Regions from separate parts of the Nonomuraea sp. NPDC049400 genome, predicted to be linked through region 1. Evidence: riboswitches for the same ligand, from Rfam matches in the RefSeq annotation. Region 1 holds a riboswitch; the other holds the start of a gene.
What was found. A riboswitch is a leader RNA that binds a small molecule or an ion and turns the genes downstream of it on or off. The one in region 1 is predicted to bind guanidine.

Region 1 (7,104 bases):
ACGAGGCCGCGGCGACCTTGCCCAGGTAGAACGGGTCCTCGCCCTCGGTCAGCTTCTCCAGCGCCACCTCGGCCTGGCGCAGCAGCAGCCAGCCGATCACCAGGTCGCCCAGCGCGAGCAGGAGCCGGGTGGTGTTCAGTCCGACCTTGTAGACCTCGGTGGGCGTCTCCAGCGAGGACAGCGCCCAGCCCGCCATGGTGTCGCCCATGGCCTTGACCTCGGCGGCGGCCTCGGCGAGCAGCTTGCGCTCCTCCTTCAGCCGGCCGTTGCCCGCCTCCGAGGCGGCGAACTCGCCGATCTCGGCCAGCAGCGACCCGACCGCTGCGCCCTGGTTACGCAGGATCTTCCGGAAGAACAGGTCGAGGCCCTGGATCGCGGTCGTGCCCTCGTACAGGGAGTCGATCTTGGCGTCGCGGATGTACTGCTCGATCGGGTAGTCCTGCAGGTAGCCGGAGCCGCCGAGGGTCTGCAGCGAGCGGGAGAGCAGCTCGTACGACCGCTCGGAGCCGACGCCCTTGACGATGGGCAGCAGCAGGTCGTTCATGTCGTGGGCGTGCCGGTCGTCCGAGTTGACGAGGAGGGTGTCCTGGAACGTGGCCGTGTAGAGCACCAGGGCCCGCATGCCCTCGGCGTACGACTTCTGCAGCATGAGCTCGCGCCGCACGTCCGGGTGGTGTGTCACGGTGACGCGCGGGGCTGTCTTGTCGGCCATCCGCGTCAGGTCCGCGCCCTGCACGCGTGACTTGGCGTACTCCAGCGCGTTCAGGTAGCCGGTGGAGAGCGTGGCGATGGCCTTGGTGCCGACCATCATGCGGGCGTGCTCGATCACCATGAACATCTGCCTGATGCCCTCGTGCACGTCGCCCACGAGGTAGCCGACCGCCGGGTGCTTGTCGCCGAAGGTGAGCTCGCACGTCGTGGAGACCTTCAGGCCCATCTTCTTCTCGACGTTCGTGACGTAGACGCCGTTGCGCTCGCCGAGCTCGCCGGTCTCCAGGTTTACGAGGAACTTCGGCACCAGGAACATAGACAGCCCCTTGGTGCCGGGACCGTGGCCCTCGGGGCGGGCGAGGACGAGGTGGAAGATGTTCTCGGCCATGTCGTGCTCGGCGCTGGTGATGAAGCGCTTGACGCCCTCGATGTGCCAGCTGCCGTCCTCCTGCCGCACCGCCTTGGTGCGCCCGGTGCCCACGTCGGATCCGGCGTCCGGCTCGGTGAGCACCATCGTGGCGCCCCACTCGCGCTCGATGGCCAGCTCCGCGAAGCGCTTCTGCTCGGGCGTGCCGACCTTCCACAGCGTGTAGGCGAAGTTGGGTCCCGCCCCGTACATGTAGAGCGCCGGGTTCGCACCGAGCACCAGCTCGGCCGTGGCCCAGGCCAGGCTCCTCGGGATGCCGGGGCCGCCCAGCTCGGCGGGCAGGTCGAGGTTCGCCCAGCCGCCGTCGACCAGTGCCTTGTACGACTTCTTGAAGCCATCAGGGAGGGTCACCGAGCCGGTCGCCGCGTCGAACACGGGCGGGTGCCTGTCGCCCTCCTCGAAGGACTCGGCGAGGACGCCGGTGGCCAGCCTGCTGACCTCGTCCAGGATGCCGCGGGCGACATCCTCGTCCACATCCGCAAAGGGCCCTGTGCCGAGGATCTCGCGCCTACCGAACACCTCGAAGAGGTTGAACTCCAGGTCACGCACGTTGCTCTTGTAGTGGCCCATGGGTGTCGATCTCCTTGAACCGAGGTTTCTGTACTGGCGAGTAACCTTACTCTGAAATGCTACCCGCGGGTAACCCGTGCTATGCATGGCATGCTGCTCTCCATGGACGCCGAACAACTCGCCGCAAGATGGCGAGAGCGCCTGGATTCCTGGGCCATTCCACCCGCGATCATGGCCAAGGCCCCCGTTGATCCATGGGGCCATTCGCCCGAGCGGTTCGGCGCCCGTACCGACAGAGCGCTTGCCGAGCCCGACGACGGCCCCACCATGACCCGGCTCTTCGAGGCGCTGCCGGACAAGGGCACGCTGCTCGACGTGGGTTCGGGTCCAGGCGCCGCGTCCCTGCCGCTGCACGAGCGCATCGGCCACCTGTACGCGGTCGACACCTCGGCCCCCATGCTGGAGGGGCTGACGGCCAGGGCGGAGAAGCTCGGGGTGCCGGTCACGGCGATCGAGGGCCGCTGGCCCGACGTGGCCGATCAGGTGCCCGTGGTCGACGTCGCCGTCGCCGCGCACGTGGTCTACAACGTCCCCGACCTGGCCGACTTCCTGCGCGCACTCGACGACCGCACGCAGGGGCGGGTGGTGCTGGAGTTGCCCCACCGCCATCCGATGAGCTGGATGACGCCGCTGTGGCAGCACTTCCACGGGGTGGACCGGCCGGTGCGGCCCATCGCCGAGGACTGCGTGGCGCTGGTGGCGGCGCTCGGCTTCGCGGTGCAGGTGGAGGAGCGGGAGGCCCCGCTGGAACGATTCACGTCGCTGGAGGAGCTGGCGGCGAGCGTGTGCCGCCGGGTGTGCCTCGACCCGTCAAGGGCGCAGGAGGTGGCGGACACCGTGGTGGAGCTGGGCATGTGGCCGGTGCCCCGCGACCGGTGGGTCACGATCTGGTGGGAATGACCCCGTTGAGCGGCGCGTTCTCCTTGATGAGCTGACAGCTCCCGGACGAGACGCGCCGTACCCGGAACGCCAAGACGACGCATCCGCAACAGCCTCGTCCCAAGGGAGTTCCGATCATGGCGTGGATCGTCCTCGTGCTGGCCGGCGTCTTCGAGGTCGCCATGGCCCTTTCGCTCAAGCTCAGCAACGGGTTCAGCAATGTGTGGTGGGTGCTGTCGTTCCTCGCGACGGCCGTGCTGAGCTTCGGTCTGCTCTCGTACGCGCTCAGAACCCTCGAGGTCGGCACCGCGTACGCCGTCTGGACCGGCGTCGGCGCGGCGGGCACCGCGGTGCTCGGCATGATCGCCATGGGGGACGAGGTCTCGTTGCCGCGCCTCATCTCGATCGCGCTGATCCTGGTCGGGGTCGTCGGGCTGCGGGTTCTCGCTTGACGTCGCGGGCCGCTCCGGCTTAGGTGGCTGCGTGATCGAAATCCACGCCGTCACCATCGACGCCGCCGACCCGTACGAGATCGCCAGCTGGTGGAGCAAGGCCACCGGGCTGCCACTCGGCGAGGGCGACAAGCCGGGCGACGACGAGGTCATGCTGCGCACCGAGCAGGACCCGTTCCTGCTGTTCGTCCGCGTGCCCGAGGGCAAGACCGTGAAGAACCGGGTGCACTTCGACGTCAACGGGACCGCGGGCAGGACCCGTAATCAGGAGGTCGAGCGGCTGATCGGGCTGGGCGCGACCGTCTTCGACGACCAGCGGCAGCCCGACGGCACCGGCTGGGTGATCATGCGCGACCCCGAGGGCAACGAGTTCTGCGTGTGCCGGAGTCAGGCGGAGAGGGAGGCGCAGGCTGACCCCACGCACTGACTTCACCGGGCGGATCGGGCGCGACCCTGCATGACGAGCGTCAGGACGCCGGCGATCAGGTAGACCAGCGCGCCGTGCCACAGGGCGTGCACGGCCGAGCCGAAGACCCCCTCGCCGTCGAGCACGAGCTGCACCGGATAGTCCAGCACGGCCGTGATGCCCGCGGGCAACAGCGCGAACCGCCACGGGTGCCGCAACGACCAGAGCCTGGCCTGGCGGGTCACCCGGTCGCCCTCCTCCGGCTTGGCGACCGCGCCGATCGCGGCGATCAGGGCGAACAGGCTGATGCCCAGGCCCAGCGCCCACACCAGATCACCACCGCCGGTGATCAGGCCCAGGCCGAAGCTGGCCGCGGTGACGGCGCCGCCGCCGATGGCGGCGGCCTTCCAAGGGGCGCCGCGGAGCGCGGCACCCGACAGCGAGATCTCATCGCGTCGGCTGATTTCGTTCATGTCATCCATGCTGCATTTCCGGACACCCGGGGGCATCGGGGACGAACCCTGAGCCGTCCCTGACATCATTCGGACATGCAGCAAACAGACAAAGTGCTCTTCCGCCCCGCCCGCAAGGAGGACGTGCCCGCGATCGTGGCGATGCTCGCCGACGACCATCTCGGCGCCACGCGCGAGGGCGACCCGCATGACGAGCGTTACCTGGCGGCGTTCGAGCGGGTCGACGCCGACCCGTACGACGAGCTGATCGTGGCCGAGCAGGACGGCGAGGTGGTGGGCACCATGCAGCTCACGTACCTGGCCGGGCTGTCGCGGCTGGGCGCGGAGCGGTGCCAGATCGAGGCCGTCAGGGTCGCCGCCGCCGCCCGCGGCCAGGGCCTCGGCCGCCGGATGATCCAGTGGGCCGTGGACAGGGCACGGGAGCGCGGCTGCGCGATGGTGCAGCTCACCTCCGACAAGTCACGTACGGACGCGCACCGCTTCTACGACAACCTCGGTTTCACGGCCTCCCACGTGGGCTACAAGCTCTCGCTGAGCTGAGCCAGCATCCACCGGCACCAGTCGGCCCGGTGCCGCTCGTAGCTCAGTCCGCACCGCAACGTCGCGTAGTTGCCGAACCGGGGATCGCCGAACGCGGGTGGCCCGTCGAATGACGCCTCCTGCCGCTCGTACTCGGCCAGCCGCGCCTCGTGTGCGGCGAGCTGGTCGGCGAACATCCGCCTGACCAGCTCCGGCTCGGCCAGCCACGACGCGTACGTCTTCAGCACCAGCTCGTCCCGCTCGGGCCGCTCGCGCGGCGGCTGCGTGACCCACTCGCGCAGCGCCCGCATGCCCTCGGCCGTCAGGTGGTAGACCTTCCTGCCCTGCGGCCCAGGCCCATGCTCGGCCTCGAAACCGACCAGCCCGCCCGTCCGTAGCTTCTGCAGCTCGGCGTGGATCTGGCTGTGTCCGGCCGTCCAGAAGTAGCCGACCGGTCGCCGCATGGCCGCGGCGAGGTCGTATCCCGTGCGGTCGCCGCGCGCGAGCACAGCGAGGATCGCGAATCCGAGCGTTGAGGTCATGGTTTGCCCAAGGATAAAGTGCTTTTACAACTATGTCAGTTATGACATAGTTTGCCGGGAAGGGGGCGGTCATGCGCGGGTTCGTCGGTGTCCTGGGACTCATGGTGGCGCTGACCGCATGCGGGAGCGGGGGCACCACGGGGGCGGCCCCCGCTTCGAGCAGCTCCGCCGTCCCCAGTACGAGCGTCTTAGTGAGCACACCGCCGCCCACCGGCCCCAACGTCTCAGGGTGCTATCACGAGAACGACGGCAAGATCTTCACCTATGACGGCGGCATGCCCGGGATCATCGGGGGCACCGGTTCCGTCGGCGTGGTGATCACATACGAGCGCCGCGGCACCGTGTGCTCCTGGCGCCCGCTCTTCGACCGCCTCGCCCCCCACTACCGCGTGCTCGTCTACACCAGGTCCTCGCAGGCTTTCCCCGGGGACACCGCCGTCGCCATGGCCCGACGCCTGCTCAAGGAGCGGGGCGTCGAGCGGGTCTTCCTGGTCGGCGGCTCGATCGGGGCCACCACGGCGGTCCCCGCCGCCCTGAGCCTCGGCCCCGAGGTGGCCGGCGTCGTGGCCGTCTCAGGCCAGATCAGCCAGGAGAACGCCGGCAGGCTGACCGTCCCGCTCCTCCAGATCGGCTCGCAGAACGACGGTTACGGCGGCGCCGGCGACCTGACGCGAGCGCACGACGCCGCCACCGAGGCCCCGGACAACGAGCTGCTCGTCATCCCGGGGGAGAGCCTGCACGCCTCGGCCCTGCTGACCGGCCCGCACGCGAAGCAGGTGCTCGACAAGATCGATGCCTTCATGGCGCGGCACAAGGGCTGATCTCGACCAGGTTGTCGTGGAAGCCGGGGCCCCTGCCCATGTCCCCGTCCCGCTCCGCCACGACCGCGTTCGGGTTGGCGCCGCCCGGGGTGAGCTTCGGCCAGCGGCCCTTCGGCGAGGCCACCACCCCGGCGGCCACCCGGTCGCTGATCTCCACGTCCGCCAGGAACTCCCCGCCGTCGTTGTGCACGCGTACGCGCTGCCCGCCCACCAGACCGCGCGCCGCCGCGTCGGCCGGGTTGACCAGCACCACCGGGTCCTTGGCGCGCCGCCGCAGCTCGGGGTTGTTGCCGAAGATGGTGTTGAGGAACGTGTGCGAGGCGGGCGTGACCAGCGCCAGCGGGTACGGCGAGCGCCCCCGCGCAAGGGTCGTGTGGGACGGCGTGTACGCCTTGCCCGCCGGAGGGAAGCGCAGCTTGCCGGACCGCGTCGGAAAGCCCTCGGCGAACGGCGTGAAGGGCTTGGGATAGTTCATCCGCACCCAGCCCTCCTTGCGCAGCCGGTCGAGCGTGACGCCCTCCAGCGACGGGTGCCCGCTGGAGAGCAGCTGCTCGGCCAGCTCCAGGTCCGAGTCGAACAGCGACGGCTCGGTCATCCCCATGTGCGCCGCCAGCCGCCGGAACGTCTCCGTCGTGGACAGGCACTCGCCGGGCGGCGCCACGGCGGGCTCGTTCCACAGCAGGTAAAGGTGCCCGTACCCGGCGTGCAGGTCATGGTGCTCGGTCTGCATGGTCGCCGGCAGCACGATGTCGGCGTAGTCCACGGTGTCGGTCGGGAACTGCTCCATGACCACCGTGAACAGGTCCTCGCGGGCGAGCTGCCGCCTGATCGCGTTCGCGTCGGGGCTCGAGCCCGCCGGGTTGGCCGCGTACACCCACAGGCACTTCACGTCGTCCAGCTGGGACGCGAGCTTGGTCATGACCAGGGTGCGGACCGGCTTGGCCAGCAGGTCGTCGCGCGTGTCGATGTCGAAGTGGACGTGGCCGCTGGTCGAGTACGCCACGCCGCCCCCGGGGTGGCGCCAGTCGCCGGTGACGCCGGGGATCGCCGCGATCGTGCGCAGCGCGGTGCCGCCGCCCTCGTGACGCTGGAGGCCCTGGGTGGCGCGGATGGCGGTGGGGCGGGTGTGCGCGAGCCGCATCCCCAGGCTGTGGATGGACTCAGCGGGAATGCCGGTGATTTCAGCCACAGTCTCGACCGGATATTTCAGGATTTCCTGGCGGAAGTCCTCCCAGCCCTCGGTGTGCTCGGCCAGGAACTCCTCGTCCTGTGCGTTCTCCGCCAGCACGACGTTGAGCAGCCCG
Region 2 (7,104 bases), on a different contig from region 1:
CGAGGAAGGCCGCCTGGTCGTACCACCAGCCTCGCCCGCCGTGCGCGAGCACCACCGTGAGCTCGGGGAAGTCGCGCAGGACGGGGTCGAGCAGCTCGGGCGCGGCCATGGCGTTGGTCGAGCCGGGGAACGTGCTGGTGCCGCAGTGCACCACGACCGGCAGGCCGCGTTCGACGCAGGTCTGGTACGCCGGATACAGCATGGGGTCCGCCGCCGAGAACCCGCCGTGCACCGGGTGGATCTTGAGCCCGACGGCGCCGAGTTCCACTTGTCTCAGCAGTTCCGCGGCGATCGGGTAGTGCAGGTGCGGGTTGACGTTGGCCAGGAACGCGAACCGGTCCGGATTGTGCTTGACGATCGGCAGCAGGTCCTCGACCGGCTGGATCCCGGTGACCTTGGGGCTGTACTCGCAGAGCAGGATGGCCCGGTCCACGCCCTCGCCCTCCAGCAGTTCGTCGAACGCTGCCGGAACGACCACCCCGTCCTCGTCGAACGCCGACCGCCACCCGGGAGCTCCGTACCGCTCGGCCCACCGCGCCCAGGCGGGCTTGAGCGTGGACAATCTGGCTGGATGCAGGTGGGCGTCCACCAGCAGTCGTCCGTCGAGCATGCCCCGACTGTATACATGCACTTATCGCGTCATCAATGATTTGTAGACCATTCGTGCAGGGCGAAGGGGACCTGGTCCAGGACGTTCGCGATGGCGGCCGCCGGATAGCCGATCGTGTCTCGGGGCAGGTCGGCCAAGGGCCACCAGGCGAGTTCCGAGCATTTGTCCGGCTCGGCGTTGTACGGCTCGCCGGTCCACTTGCGGACGGCGAAGAAGAGGCCGATGCGTTCGGGGGCACGGTGCATGACGTGGGCGAACGCGAGGTCGGCCGGGTCGATCCTCACCCCCAGCTCCTCCCTCGCCTCGCGGACAGCTGCCTCCGTCACCGACTCTCCCGCCTCGAGGTGACCCGAGGGCAGATGCCACAGACCGTCGCCGTAACCGGTGCCTTCGCGCCTGCCGAGCAGCACGTGAGTGTCGCGGAGGAGGAGCACGTGCACGTCAACGATGGCCCGGAAGCGCTGCCGCGGCGTTGCCTCGACAAGGGTGCTCTCGCGGATCCGGTTGTCTGGCGATGGTCCTCGCTGCCCGTCTCCACTCGGCGAACCGGACACCTGTGCCAACGCGGGCGCATGAACCGACGTGGACGCCTCGGTCGAGGCGGGCGCATGAACCGACGTAAACGCCTCGGTCGAGGCGGGCTCATGAACCGACGTGGACGCCTCGGTCGAGGCGGGCGGCTGCGGATGGTCACCGGGCTCGGGCACCTGGTGCAGGGCCGATGACGAGCGTGGAAGTGGGCGGCGGTCGAGGGCTTGGGTCCATTTGACCGCGACGGCGGCCACCTGGATCAGCTCGGCTCGCAACCGCTCGGGGTCCGTCTCCGCGAACGCCTCCAGCACCTCCTCCGCCAGGATGTGCCTCCACGTGAGCGTCCCCTCCGCAGCCGCCGCCTCCGTCTCACGCCTGGCGCGGTCGGACTCGGCCACCGTCCCCTCGTCCCCGGTCCCATCGGGCAGGATCTGCATGCCCCATCTCGCGTCCTGAGCCGCCCGCTCGGCCGCCACGTCCGCGAGCACCCTCGCCAACGACCCCGGCACACCCGCGTCGCCATCGTGTGTCATGGCCACCAGTTTGGCCCCGTCCGGGGTGTGCGATGCCCCGCTGCCGCTCCCCCAATGCGCTCCACCGACGACCGCCACCCGGCCTCTTCTCCCGTCCCGTCTTCTTCTCGCGTGCCTGGCTCCCCTTTCTCCGAGGATCGGCCACGCCGCCACTTCTACGCGAGGCGCAGGAGTGCGGAGTCAACGTCCAGGCGTGGCGGGGCGGAAGCGGGTTGGCAGTACGGCCGTGTTCGGGCCATACCCGCTTGAGGCACCCAGGACGATCCACGGCGGCGCAGAGTGGCTGATCGCTGTCGTGGTACCTTCCCCGTGGAAGCGTGTAAGCGCTTGCCCCGGACGAGATGTGCGCCGTACCCGGCCTGCAAAGACGACGCACGCGCAGGAGACGTCATGGATGCAGGCATACCCTTGATCGATTTTACTGGAGTGACTCCACGGCCTTGTGCGCTGGATGTCCGGTGGATTCACGGCTCACCGTCGGCCAAGCACAACACCGATCCGGACATCCAGGTCCACGCGTACGACGAGCACACGTTCATCTTGCGGCAGAACATGGCGATCAACTATGAGGCGCCCTTCTTGTTCCTGCTGTTCGGGAACGCACGGGCGGTGTTGATCGACACCGGCGCCACGGCATCCGCCGAGTTCTTCCCCTTGCGCCGGGTGGTCGATGAGCTCGTTGACGGCTGGCTCCGCCGCCACCCCCGGGAGGAGTACCACCTGCTGGTGCTGCACACCCACCCGCATGGCGACCACATCGCGGGCGACGATCAGTTCACCGACCGCCCCGATACCACGGTGGTCGGCGGGGACCTGGTCACCGCCTGGGAGTACTTCGGGTTCAGCAAGGATCCCGGCGCCGTGGCGCAGGTCGACCTGGGAGGCCGTGTGTTGGAGTGCCTGGCCACCCCGGGCCACCACGAGGCGGCGGTCACGTTCTACGACCGGTGGACGGGGTTCCTGCTCACCGGCGACACGGTCTACCCGGGCCGTCTCTACATCCAGGACTGGCCGGCCTTCGCCCGGACCATCGACCGCCTGATCGACTTCTCCGACCGCCGACCGGTCACCCACGTGCTCGGCTGCCACATCGAGATGACCCGGCAGCCAGGCGTGGACTACCCCGTCCGCACCACCTACCAGCCCGACGAGCCCCCACTGCAGCTGACCACGGGGCACCTGCACGAGATCCGTGCGGCGATCAAGGAGATCGGCGACCGGCCCAGCCGGCGCGCCTACCCCCTCTTCATCCTCTGGCCAAACCCATGAGCCGCACGAACGCATCGGACCTCCTGCCTGATGCGACCTCGTCCCGGCCACGATGCCTACGGACCGGCCGGTGACGCTGCCGCACCGGACCTCCGTCGTGTTCGGCTCGGCCTTCGTCGACATCCGCGGTCCGCACAACGGGCTCGGCAACCCCTTCGCCGTCGTCATGGGCGCCGACGTCGGGGCCTGGGACGTGGGGCGCTGGCCCGTCACATCGGTACCCCCGAAACCGTGTTCATCGACGCCGTCCGCGAACAGCGCGGGCCAGACGGCCCCTACGGGTACGAGCTCAACCTCGCTGACCTGACCCCGACCGGCAGAGCACTCGGCGTGTGCGCCCACGGCTTCATCGGCGCCGAACACACGCTCGCCAAGGCAGCGCGGTCTGCGAGCAAGTGTGCCAGAGCAGCCGCCCGAGCTGAGCGGTGCCGAGGGCGGCGGTGGCGTCGAGCGGAGGGTGCGGGCGCGCGGCCCCCGTCAACGCGCGCGCTCGTCGAGCATGGCCATGGTTTCGCGCAGGCGTGCACACGCCCAGTCGTACTGCTCGGTGCTGGTGTGTGCCCGGAAGTTCGTCTCGATGACCTGCACGAGGACGAGGTAAAGGTTGTAGAGCCGGCGGCGGACCCGCTCGCTGCCGGTGAACGGCTCGTGGCCGTAGCCGCGGATGAACGCAGCCGAGTCCCCGAAAGCGCTCAACTCGCTCGCGGTGAAACCGTACTCCATCAGCGGATCGCCGTAGAACGCCCGCTCGTGGTCAAGGATCGCGATGATCTCTCCATCGCGCACCATGCAGTTGCCGGCCCACAGGTCCCACTCGACGAACCGGGGCTCGGTCACCTCGTCCAGAGCATCCGCATGGGCGGCCACGACCTGGCGGACGACGTCATAGCCATAGCCCAGGTTGACGCCGCGCCGCTCGCCGTCACCCAGGAGCTCTTCGATCATCCGTAGGAAGGCCGCCCGCCAGCTGCGCTCGCCCGGCCCGGCGAGCGGTCCGAAGGCCGCGCCCCGGATCTGGTTCAGCTCGCGGGTGATCGCGCCGAGAGCCTCGTCGTACGCGTCGAGCTGCGCCCGCGACAACGATTTCCGGATGACGTTGAGGTTGTCCGCGTCGACGTACGCCATGAAGAAGTAGTCGGCGTCGCACAGCTCGTGAGTCTGATCCGCGTAGTCGACCGCCGGCACCGGAACCTTGGTGTTCTCCTGGATCAGCCGCAGCGCCGCCAGTTCGGTCCCCATGGCTCCGCGCTCGTAGGTCATGACCTCGACGTCCGGCGGCGGCGCGATCTTGAGTACGACCTGCGCACCGGATCGCAGCCGGATCCGATAGGCCACGTTGAACCAGCCGTGACCCAGTTCGCCGATCCAGTCCTCATCGGCGTCGGGCACCTGCTCCGGCCCGTAGGCACGGGCGACCATCGCGCGAATCGTCTCGAGCGGCTGCCGGTTCTTGGTGATGCTCTCCATCAGTCCTCACGTGTGTTTGGGCAATCTTGGCCATTGTGTCCGATATGCCGTCTGCTGCGGAACTACTTGCTCGCTCTGCCGCCGCCTGCACCTACCTGGCCGCGCTCACTGCCTGCACCCTCCGCCACCACGAGCAGTCCACCCATGGGCTATCGGCTGGACCGACATCGCCGCCGCCGACCACTACCGCAGCCACCCCGCCGACGGCCCTCAGCTACTCGGTTTCACAACATGAGAACGCCTCGGCCCTGGGCGGAAGCCGGGGCCGAGGTCGGTGGTGCCCGCGCACACATGGTCCCGGAAAGCACGTACAGCCGGCGTCAGTCGCGCCCCCTTGGACCAGCTCGCCCCGATCGTCCTGAACATCGGCGGAGACAGCGGAATCTCCACCACGCCCGAGGTGGACTGGGAGCGGACCGCCCTCGGGGTGGAGCGAGGGAGGATCGCCACGCCGAGCCCCAACGCCACCAGCCCCCGTACGGTCTCCGACTCCTGCCCCTCGAACGCGATCCTCGGCTCGAACCCCGCCGCCGCGCACAGGTCGTCGGTGATCTGACGCAGCCCGTACCCGTGCTCCAACATCACCAGCTCCTCCCCCGCCAGCTCGGCCGCCCGCACCCGCGCCCGGTTCGCGAAACGGTGGGACGGTGGCACGGACAGCACCAGCTCCTGGTCGGCGAGCGGGGTGCTGGCAAGTTCGGGGTCGTCCAGGGGCATGGGGGCCACGAACACCAGGTCGATCGCGCCCTCGCGGAGCGCTTCCAGCATGTCCTGGCGCGAGCCCTGGACCAGGCTGAAGCGGATGCCGGGGTTGCGCTCGCGGAAACCGGCGATGAGGGACGGCACGAGCGTGCGCCCCAGGAGGTGGAGGAAGCCCAGGACGACGCGGCCGGTGGTGGGGTCGATCTCTTCGCGGACCTCCCGGGCGGCGGTGGCCATCGCGGTGAGGGCGCGGGTGGAGGCGGCGGCCAGGGTACGGCCCGCCCTGGTGAGACGGATGCCGCGGCCGGAGGGGACGACGAGCGGGGCACCGATCAGGTCCGCCAGGGCGGCGAGGCGGCGGCTGGCCGTGGGCTGGGGGATGCCGAGGAGCTCGGCGGCGCGCGTCACGTGGCCCGTCTCACCCACGGCGGCCAGGATGGCAAGGGCGGGGGCCAGGCGCGCGGCCAGCGCTTCGTCAGATTCATCCATCATAGTATGAATTATCGCCCATTTGCGCATTAGACGTATTTATTAGCCTTGCTTAGCGTTGCTGGCGTGGTGGTCATCGACGCTCCTCCGGCGGTTCCCGGCACGCGGCGGGTCAGTGCGGCTGTGGCGGCGGCCGGGGTGTCGTCGTTCGCGCTCCTGTACGCGCCGCAGCCCGTGCTTCCGCAGCTCGCCGCGGCGTTCAGGTTGGATCCGGGCAGCGCCTCGCTGGCCATCGGGGTGGCGACTGGAGCGCTGGCCGTGGCCGTGCTGCCGGTGGCCTGGCTGGCCGGGCTGGTGGGACGGCGGCGGGTGATCCTCTGGTCCGTGGTGCTCTCTGCGGTGATCGGGCTCCTGCTGCCGCTGGCGCCGTCCTTTCCGGTGCTGCTGGCGATGCGCGCGGTCCAGGGCGTGGCGATCGCTGGGTTCGCCGGGGTGGCGGCGGCGTACCTGGCCGACGTGGTGGGTACGGCGCGGCTTCCCGGTGCGGTGGGGGCGATGATCGCCGGCAACTCGGTCGGCGGGATGCTGGGACGGCTCGGAGCCGGATTCGCCGCCGGGCCGATGGGGTGGCATGGCGCGTTGCTGGTGGTGGCGGGAGTGTCCGGCTTGTGCGCGCTCTTCGCGGCCCGCACACTCCCGCGAACAGCGGCCCGGACGCTCCCACGGGCAGCGGCCCAGACGCACCCGCCCGCCGCCGACGGCCGTGAGCTGGACGCGGGGAGGCGAATCGGGGCCGAGCTGGTCGCCCCCTTCATCGTGGGCGGACTGACCGTGGGGGCGTTCGTCGCGCTCTACAACGCCGCCGGGTTCCGCCTGACCGCCCCTCCTCTCTCCCTCACCTCCGCCGCCGCCTCCCTCGTCTTCCTCGCCTACGCCATGGGCACCGCCTCCTCGGCCGCCGCCGGACGCGTGGCGAGCCGGCTCTGACGTTCGAAGGCGCTGGTCTCGGCGCTGCTCTTGACGGCGGCGGGCTCCGTGCTCACCGTCTCCACGTCGCTCCCGCTCGTGGTAACCGGGTTCGCCGTGCTGACCGCCGGGTTCTTCGCCGCGCACGCCATCGCCAACGCCTGGGTCACCGCCGAGGCGACCCCGCACGCCCGGGGCCGCGCCGCCGGCGTCTACACCCTCTGCTTCTACCTGGGCAGCGGCGCGGGCGGCACGGTGGGCAGCATCGTGTACGGACACGCGGGCTGGACCTGGCTCATCGCCCTGACGTCGGCCTGGTTGCTGCTGGCGATCGCGGCGGTGCTCATACGCCGGCGCTCGCCCAATCGGATGAGCGCCCACAGCGGAGTGACTGTGAACGGCCGCGGATGAGCGCAGCAAACCCGCCGCACCACCTGACCAGCTACACCTGGCCACAACCCGGCATCTTCACGAAGCCCCGAACGCGAAGATCAGAGGTTGGCCTTGGAGTCCGGCTTCCAGTCCTGGACGAGGAGCCCGAGCAGCACCTCGTCCAGGAACTCGCCCATCACCCAGGCCGAGGAGCGCAGTACGCCC

Region 2: linked by a shared signal. The riboswitch ahead of ACIBVN_RS27680 (MBL fold metallo-hydrolase) and the one ahead of ACIBVN_RS44440 (DMT family transporter) in region 1 are both predicted to bind guanidine.

What each region holds. Positions count from the first base shown of each region.
Region 1 is NZ_JBITMP010000043.1:6,542-13,645, reverse strand. It holds gene ACIBVN_RS44450 (acyl-CoA dehydrogenase) at 1-1,708, opposite strand, end outside; gene ACIBVN_RS44445 (class I SAM-dependent methyltransferase) at 1,799-2,608, shown strand; guanidine-III (ykkC-III) riboswitch at 2,634-2,692, shown strand; gene ACIBVN_RS44440 (DMT family transporter) at 2,725-3,039, shown strand; gene ACIBVN_RS44435 (VOC family protein) at 3,071-3,466, shown strand; gene ACIBVN_RS44430 (hypothetical protein) at 3,469-3,918, opposite strand; gene ACIBVN_RS44425 (GNAT family N-acetyltransferase) at 3,994-4,458, shown strand; gene ACIBVN_RS44420 (PadR family transcriptional regulator) at 4,437-4,979, opposite strand; gene ACIBVN_RS44415 (alpha/beta fold hydrolase) at 5,051-5,800, shown strand; gene ACIBVN_RS44410 (molybdopterin-dependent oxidoreductase) at 5,778-7,104, opposite strand, start outside.
Region 2 is NZ_JBITMP010000018.1:56,712-63,815, reverse strand. It holds gene ACIBVN_RS27690 (amidohydrolase family protein) at 1-610, opposite strand, end outside; gene ACIBVN_RS27685 (NUDIX domain-containing protein) at 643-1,674, opposite strand; guanidine-III (ykkC-III) riboswitch at 1,984-2,051, shown strand; gene ACIBVN_RS27680 (MBL fold metallo-hydrolase) at 2,101-2,943, shown strand; gene ACIBVN_RS27675 (hypothetical protein) at 3,014-3,250, shown strand; gene ACIBVN_RS27670 (phosphotransferase family protein) at 3,421-4,278, opposite strand; gene ACIBVN_RS27665 (LysR family transcriptional regulator) at 4,621-5,604, opposite strand; gene ACIBVN_RS27660 (MFS transporter) at 5,668-6,528, shown strand; gene ACIBVN_RS27655 (MFS transporter) at 6,541-6,918, shown strand; gene ACIBVN_RS27650 (GNAT family N-acetyltransferase) at 6,999-7,104, opposite strand, start outside.